Regions from separate parts of the Cupriavidus metallidurans CH34 genome, predicted to be linked through region 1. Evidence: predicted binding sites of a transcription regulator. Region 1 holds the regulator's gene; the other holds the start of a gene.

What was found. The regulator FliA, encoded in region 1, starts transcription of late flagellar genes. The targets are predictions, from matches to a motif close to CTAAAGTTTNNNNNNNNNNNGCCGNTA.
Region 2: a site for FliA is predicted at 1,623-1,649, ahead of fliD (flagellar filament capping protein FliD). Genes of this name have one in related genera too.

The regions. Positions count from the first base shown of each region.
Region 1 covers NC_007974.2:242,409-246,017, forward strand. The annotation lists gene flhF (flagellar biosynthesis protein FlhF) at 1-718, shown strand, start outside; gene RMET_RS19230 (MinD/ParA family ATP-binding protein) at 731-1,546, shown strand; gene RMET_RS19235 (RNA polymerase sigma factor FliA) at 1,654-2,370, shown strand; gene RMET_RS19240 (flagellar protein FlhE) at 2,370-2,816, shown strand; gene RMET_RS19245 (porin) at 3,002-3,609, opposite strand, start outside.
Region 2 covers NC_007974.2:2,402,108-2,405,716, reverse strand. The annotation lists gene RMET_RS28830 (carotenoid oxygenase family protein) at 1-801, shown strand, start outside; gene RMET_RS28825 (TetR/AcrR family transcriptional regulator) at 818-1,516, shown strand; gene fliD (flagellar filament capping protein FliD) at 1,728-3,191, shown strand; gene RMET_RS28815 (methyl-accepting chemotaxis protein) at 3,380-3,609, opposite strand, start outside.

The sequences.
Region 1 (3,609 bases):
GGGTACGCGTAAAACCGCGCGCGTGATCACTGGTGGCGCGGCCAGCAAGCTCGATGCGATCGCCGACACGCTGACGTTTCATGCGATTGGCGACACGACCTGGCGCGACCGCGACGCTGTGCACTGGGTTGGTCACTGTGCCGTGCGGATTCCGGAAGGGACGGTTCGTGCGGTTGGACGCGCTCGCGATAACACGGCCGAGACCGGCACCGAAGCGTGCCTCGTTGTCTCCCGCATGGCGGATCGTGATACCGGCGAAACGCTGGCGGTCGAGTACGTGCTGTGCGACGCGGCGCTGACCGATGACGCCGCGCAGGTCGCTCGCTGGATGCAATGGGCGAACGCCGCGGACGAGCAGTTCCGCACGCTGCGTCATGCCGCCGAACACTTCGCGCAGGACGGCGATGCGTCGGACAGTCAGGGGACCAGCCTGGTGTCGCTCCAGCTCGGGCTGACCACGCTGCGCCTGCAGCACACCCCCACCGCAACCGCACCGGCGTTCCTGTCACGCCTGGCCGGCCGTGCCGCGACGCGTGCGAATGTGCCGGTGCCAGGCTCCGTGCTCAACGAGGGCATGGGTCGCCTGCTGGCGCTACTGGATGTGCTGGAGAACTATCCCGGACGTGCCGCCTCGCCTGCGCTCGTCGGTGATATCACTGCCGACGTGGCAATGCAGGCGACAGTCGGACTGCCGCAGTTGGCAGTCGCGGGGGAATAAGCCTTGAACGTCATGGGTTCCGATCAGGCAGAAAGCCTGCGCCGTCTGCTGGCGCCGCGCGTCACCCGGCGCATCGCGGTGGTTGCCGCCGATGCGGGGGCGGGCGCCACCACGGTGACACTGGGTCTGGCCAATGCGTTGGCCATGCAGGGCGAACGCGTGCTGCTCGTCGACGAGGATCGCCATGGCGTGCGTGCCACGCGTCTGTCGGGCGCCGCGCCTGTGGCAACGCTCGCCGATGTGCTGGCCAGCCGAGTGTCTGCGGCCGCCGCGATTGGCACGCGTCCCGCCAGTGGCATCGCGGTACTGCCGGCAGGTGACATCCCAGTCGATGCCGGGAACATGGACCGCGCGCTATCCGATCTGATTCCCGACATGCGGTCGGTGCTGATCGACGCGCGCACGGATGCGACCGGCGCGCTGTCGCCTCTGGCGGCAACCGCCCACAACGTGGTGATTGTCATGCGCCCGGAGGTAACGTCGATTACCGCGGCCTACGCGCGCATCAAGCGTCTGCATCACGAGTACGCATGCCGCCGCTTCCATCTGGTCGTCAATATGGCGGCCACCGAAGCGACCGTTGCCGCGCTGGCGCGCAATCTTGCACGTACCGCGAGCCAGTACCTCGGCGTCGAGGCTGGTCTGACCGGATACCTGCCGATCGACCCGCTGGTGGCCCGCGCATTCCAGCTTAGCCGTTGCGTGGTGGAGGCATATCCCGCAGCGGCATCCACCAGCGCGCTGCGCCACATCGCCAGCGGTATCGGCGCATGGCCGTTGCGACACGATACAACGCCCCAGGGAGCGGCTGTGGCCGTTCCCGCATGAAGCCAGAACAAGAAGTCGACAAGACCGGACACCGAGCCAGACAGTCAGCCGCGGCCATGCTTGCGCGGCGCTGGCACCGATAGAAAGCATTTACCGAGAGTTCCACCATGTACACGATTCAGGGAAAGCTCGAACAGGCAGACGTGGTCAAGTCGCACGCGCCGCTGGTGCGACGCATCGCGTTGCAGCTGGCGGCGAAGCTGCCGGCCAGCGTGCAGATCGACGACCTGATCCAGGCCGGCATGATCGGCCTGCTCGACGCCGCCAAGCGCTACGAGGACAACCATGGCGCGCGATTCGAGACCTATGCGAGCCAGCGCATTCGCGGCGCTATGCTCGACGAGGTGCGCGCCAACGATTGGCAATCGCGCAGTCTGCGCCAGTTCACACGCAAGATCGAACGCACGCAGCGCCAGCTCGAGCAGAAACTCGGCCGGAGCCCCATCGACTCCGAAGTGGCGAAGGAACTCGAAATGGGGCTGGAGGAGTATCAGGAACTGCTCAACGAAGTCCATGGCTGCCAGTTGCTGCACTATGAGGACTTCGAACGTTCCGGGGAAGAAGACTTCCTGGATCGGCACCTTGGGGTGACCGACGAAGCGAATCCGCTCACGGTGCTGATGGAATCGGGAATGCGTGACGCGCTGATCCGCGCCATCGAGAAGCTGCCCGAGCGCGAGAAGCTGGTGCTCTCGCTTTGCTACGACCAGGAGTTGAACCTGCGTGAGATCGGGGCCGTGCTGGAAGTGACCGAATCGCGCGTCTGCCAGATCCGTAGCCAGGCCATTACGCGGCTGCGCAACCAGCTTCGCGGCATGTTGTGATGCGTCATCTTCTGGCATTCGCGTTGTGTCTTTGTCTGGCCCCCACATGGGTCGACGCGCAGACATACGTGCGCGCCACCTACGAGCTCAGTGGGTCGCGTTATGCCTGGACCAGCTCCGCGCAGGGACCGCTGATTGCCAGTCGCGGCCAGCGCACGATGTCGTCGCCGGTGCTGCCCCCCGGCACGATGCCTCAGGCAAGTGGCATCGTTACATCGGTACGCTGGCGCTACAGCTTCGCCAGTACCCCGCCTATCGATCTGGAAGCATACCTGTGTAACGCGCGACGCTGCGTGCTGCTGTCTGGCGCGCAGGGGAAGACCGATGCGTTCGCGGGCGACGATGCGACCGGCGGGTTCGTGTTTGCCTACCGGGTTGCTGGCCGTGGGGGGCTGTCTCCCACCCTGCAAGGCCGCAGTAACGAGGTGACGGTGAGCTACCGATAGCGCGCCGGGCCCGGCGCGGCAATGAAACGGCCCGTGGACGGGTTCAATCTGCACCTATCTGCACGTCACTGGCACTACGGGCCGCTCGGCACAGGACTGCAGTCGCAAAAAAAGCCCGCTCCCAGCCAGTCATGACCAGAAGCGGGCAGGTGGAGCCCAGTCTCAAGCCGACGAATGAAGTGCCGTCAGAAGACGTGCTTCATGCCAAGCATGGCGCCGAACTGCGAGCCGCCAGGCGCGGGCGATGCGCCGGTGGAAGCGCTGTCCACGGACAGCGCCAGCTTGCCGCCGTTGTCGATATAGCCAAGCGTGGTGTAGACGGACGTGCGCTTGGAGAAGGCGTAGCTGGCACGTAACGCGCCCAGCCACGCCTTGTCGGCGCTGTTGTGGTACTTGAGGTAGAACGCCTCGCCGGAGAGCGTCACCGCAGGAGTGATGTCGTAGGCGACACCGGCGTAGAACATGTCGCTGCGCGGCGTGGCGATGGCGCCGTTGCGACGCCCGATCCAGCCGGCGCCGATCTTGGCGCGGTCCACGAGCATGTAGCCACCGAGAGTGGCGCGATCATCCTTGAGCGAACTCGAGGTCAGGCCGCCGAAGGCGCCGGGCCCGCCGCGCTGCGAGTCATAGGCGCCCAGGATGCCCCACCAGTTGGTTTCATACCCGAGCATGGCCGACCATTCGCGGCAGGCGGTCTTGTCGGCGGGGTTCTCGCCGCCGCAGTTGGTGCCGGAGGGGCTGGGACCAGCGTTGACGGTGTCGCGCCCGAAGCTGTAGGTAGCGCCAATGGTGA
Region 2 (3,609 bases), 420 kb from region 1:
GCGCGTCTGCAGGCGCCGTACCCGAGCATGATCCACGACTTCATGGCCACGCCGGGTCATCTGTTGATCCCCGTGCTGCCGCTGACCGGTAGCCTTGCGCGCGTGGAGCGCGGCGGCCCTGGCTATGCATGGGAGCCAGAGAAGCCCGCCATGATCGGCGTCCTGCCGCGTGGTGGCGGCGCTGACGACGTGCGGTGGTTCGAGGGCCCTGCCTGCTATGTGTTCCACGTGATGAACGCGTGGGAGGAAGGCGAGGGGGGACAACGCATTCTGGCGGACGTCATGGTCTACGACGAACCTCCCCTGTTCCCCCACGCCGACGGATCGCCAGGAGATCCCGCCCGGCAGCAGGCGTACCTGACGCGCTGGACGTTCGATCTTGCGTCGGACATACGCCGGTTCACCGCCGAACGGCTCGACGATACGGCGGGCGAGTTTCCGCGCATCGACGACCGCGTTTCGGGTTTCCGCTATCGGCACGGATGGTTCGCCGCGTCGCATCCCGAGTACGGCGAAGGCGCGCTCAACGGCATCATGCACCTGGACATGCAGGACGGCACGCGCGACGCCTACTGGCTGCCGCGGGGCGATATCACGTCCGAGCCGGTGTTCGCGCCGGGTGGTGGCGCTCATGGCGGCGAGGGCGATGGCTGGCTGTTGGCGGTGGTGTGGCGGGCTGCGGCACAATGTAGCGAATTGCTGGTGTTCGATGCGCGGCACGTCGCGCGCGGTCCGCTGGCAACCGTCGAGCTGCCGCAGCGCGTGCCGTTCGGCTTCCATGGCAACTGGGTAGCGGGATAGCGGGATAGCGAGAGGGATGAACGAAGGCGGCACGAAACAGAACGGCGGGCGCAAGGGTGGTACGCGCAAGGTGGCGGGTGGCACGACCAAGCCCGCCGGACAATGGCATCACGGCGACCTGCGCGCCTCGCTGATTGCGTGGGGACTCCACTTGCTCGATACGCAAGGCATCGCGGCGATGAGCATGCGCGAAGCCGCCAAGCTGGCCGGCGTGTCGCCGGGCGCGCCGGCACACCATTTCCAGGACCGCAACGGCCTGCTTGCGGCCATCGCCGCGCAGGCGTTCCGGGAACTGGGCGCCTTCCAGGGCAACCGCGCGCGCCTGATTCCGCGCGATACCCCGGCCAACAAGCTGCGCGCGCTGCTGGTCGGTTACGCCGAATTCGCGCACATGTACCCGGCGCGCTTTCACTTGATGTTCGGCCCGGCGATAGAACGCCGTGACGAATACCCCGAACTGCAGGAAGCCTCGTCCGGTTCGTTCGATCGGGTGCGAGAAACCGTCGTTGCGTGTCTGGGCGGACGTGAACCCGGCGCGCTGACACATGAACAACTGGCGTTTTGTGTCTGGACGGCCGCGCATGGTCTGGCCACCCTGACGGCCACGCACGACCGCTTCCGGGCCATTTCGGCGGCCCCCGGGGCCGTCGAGCAGATGGCGGACACCGTCGCCACCTTCTGTCTGGCTGCGCTTCAGCACACAGACGACGTCTGAAGACGTCCCCCCTCCCTATCAAGCCATAGAGCGTGAGCAAACGCTCACATACGGCGTCTTGCCGCTCTTTGTGTATCGGCTTTGTATCAACTTTGTACGAAAAACGCTAAAGAGCCACTTTCGAGCGCCGTAAACCTTGGATGTAAAGACATTCATTTGCCTGTCTGGGTGAATTACATCGAAGTTACGCACGGCGAAGGACCTGAAGAAAATGGCTGCACTCGATTTCCTCGGCATTGGCTCCAACATGCAACTGGGCACGCTCCTCGATCAGCTGGCGACGGCGGAACGCCTGCCGCTGAAGGCGCTGGAGACCCAGAATACGGCCTACCAGGCCAAGCTATCCGGATATGGCACGATCAAGAGCATGTTGTCGGCCTTTCAGGCTTCCGCCAACTCGCTTGCCAAGCTCGACACGTTCGGCGCCGTCAAGGCGCAAGTCAGTAACAGCGATGTGATGACCGTCGCCACTGGCGTCAATGCGATTGCCGGCAACTACAACGTAAACGTCAAGAGCCTGGCGCAGGCCCAATCCCTGGCGGGCGCTGGCCAGCTCAAGCAGGATGCGATCATCGGCACTGGCACGCTGACCTTCGAGTTCGGCGTGACGGGCGGATACGACGCCGACCCGGCATCGCCGACGTACGGCACATACGTGAACCCGACGTTCACGCCAACCGCCGACTCCGCCAAGACCGTGACGATCGACAGCAGCAACCAGACGCTGCAAGGAATTCGTGATGCGATCAACAAGGCCAATATGGGCGTCAAGGCCAGCATCATCAACGACGGCAGCGGCACGCCTTATCGTCTGGTGCTCAATTCGGAGAAGACCGGCGAGGCGATGAGCATGCGCATCACTGGTTCCTCACCGGAACTGCAGGCGCTTGCCGGATACGATCCGGTGGCCGGCCCGCAACCCGGCGGCATGAAGGAAGTGGTGCGTGCCACGAATGCGCAACTGACTATCAACGATATCGCCATCACCAGCGCCAGCAATGTGGTGACCGATGCCGCGCAGGGCGTCACGATGACGCTCAAGAAGACGGGCACCACGTCGATGACGCTGACGCAGGATCTCGACAGCATCAAGGCCGCGGTGCAGGGGCTGGCCACGGCCTACAACAACCTCCAGTCGGCCACCAAGCAGCTGACAGCCTTCGACGTGAAGAGCGGTACCAAGGCGGCTCTGACCGGTGACGGCGTGCTGCGCGGTATCCAGTCGACGCTGCGCTCGGTACTCAACACCCCCGAAGCCGGGATGCGCGATGGCGCCGCGACAACGCTGGCCCAGCTTGGCGTGACGTTGCAGAAGGACGGCACGATGTCGGTGGACACCAAGAAGCTGGATGCCGCGTTGGCCGGAAACCTGGCTGACGTGACCGCGCTGTTCGGCGGCGACGGCACGAAGGGTGGGATCGCGCGCCGCTTGTCTGAAGCGGTGGATACCATGACGGGTACCAACGGCCCGCTGACCTCCGCGACCAAGGGTATCGAGCAGAGCGTGAAGGATCTCGGCAAGCGCTATGACTCGATGTCGGAGCACATCGATGCCAATATCAAGCGCGTCCAGAAGCAGTTCCAGGCGCTGGATCTGGCAGTCTCGCAGATGAACCGCACCAAGGACTACCTGACCCAGCAGTTCTCGGCGATGAACAACACGAACAGCAAGTAACCTGTCAGCGAGTCGTCAATCGATGCAAGAACGCCGCCCTCGTGGGCGGCGTTTTTTTGTTACGAGGAAGCGGGCGGGGTTTAGTCGTCAGCATGTTCCATCGGTGTTCCGCTCTCTCGCGAGGCTGGAGAGAGGAGCGAACCGCCCGCATCTGAATCGCGTGCGGCGTGCTCCCCCCAAGGCCATTCCTAAATCGCGCCCGCTAGCCTGAACTGGCCGACTGCGCGGTGCAGTGCATCAGCCTGATCCTCGAGCGAGGCCGCGGCGGCGGTTGCCTCTTCCACCAGCGCCGCATTCTGCTGCGCCATCTGGTCCATCTGTGAGACGGCCTGGTTGACCTGCTCGATCCCGCCGGTCTGTTCTTCGGTGGCCGCACGCATTTCGCCCATCAGGTCGGTCACGCGCTTCACGGCCTCGA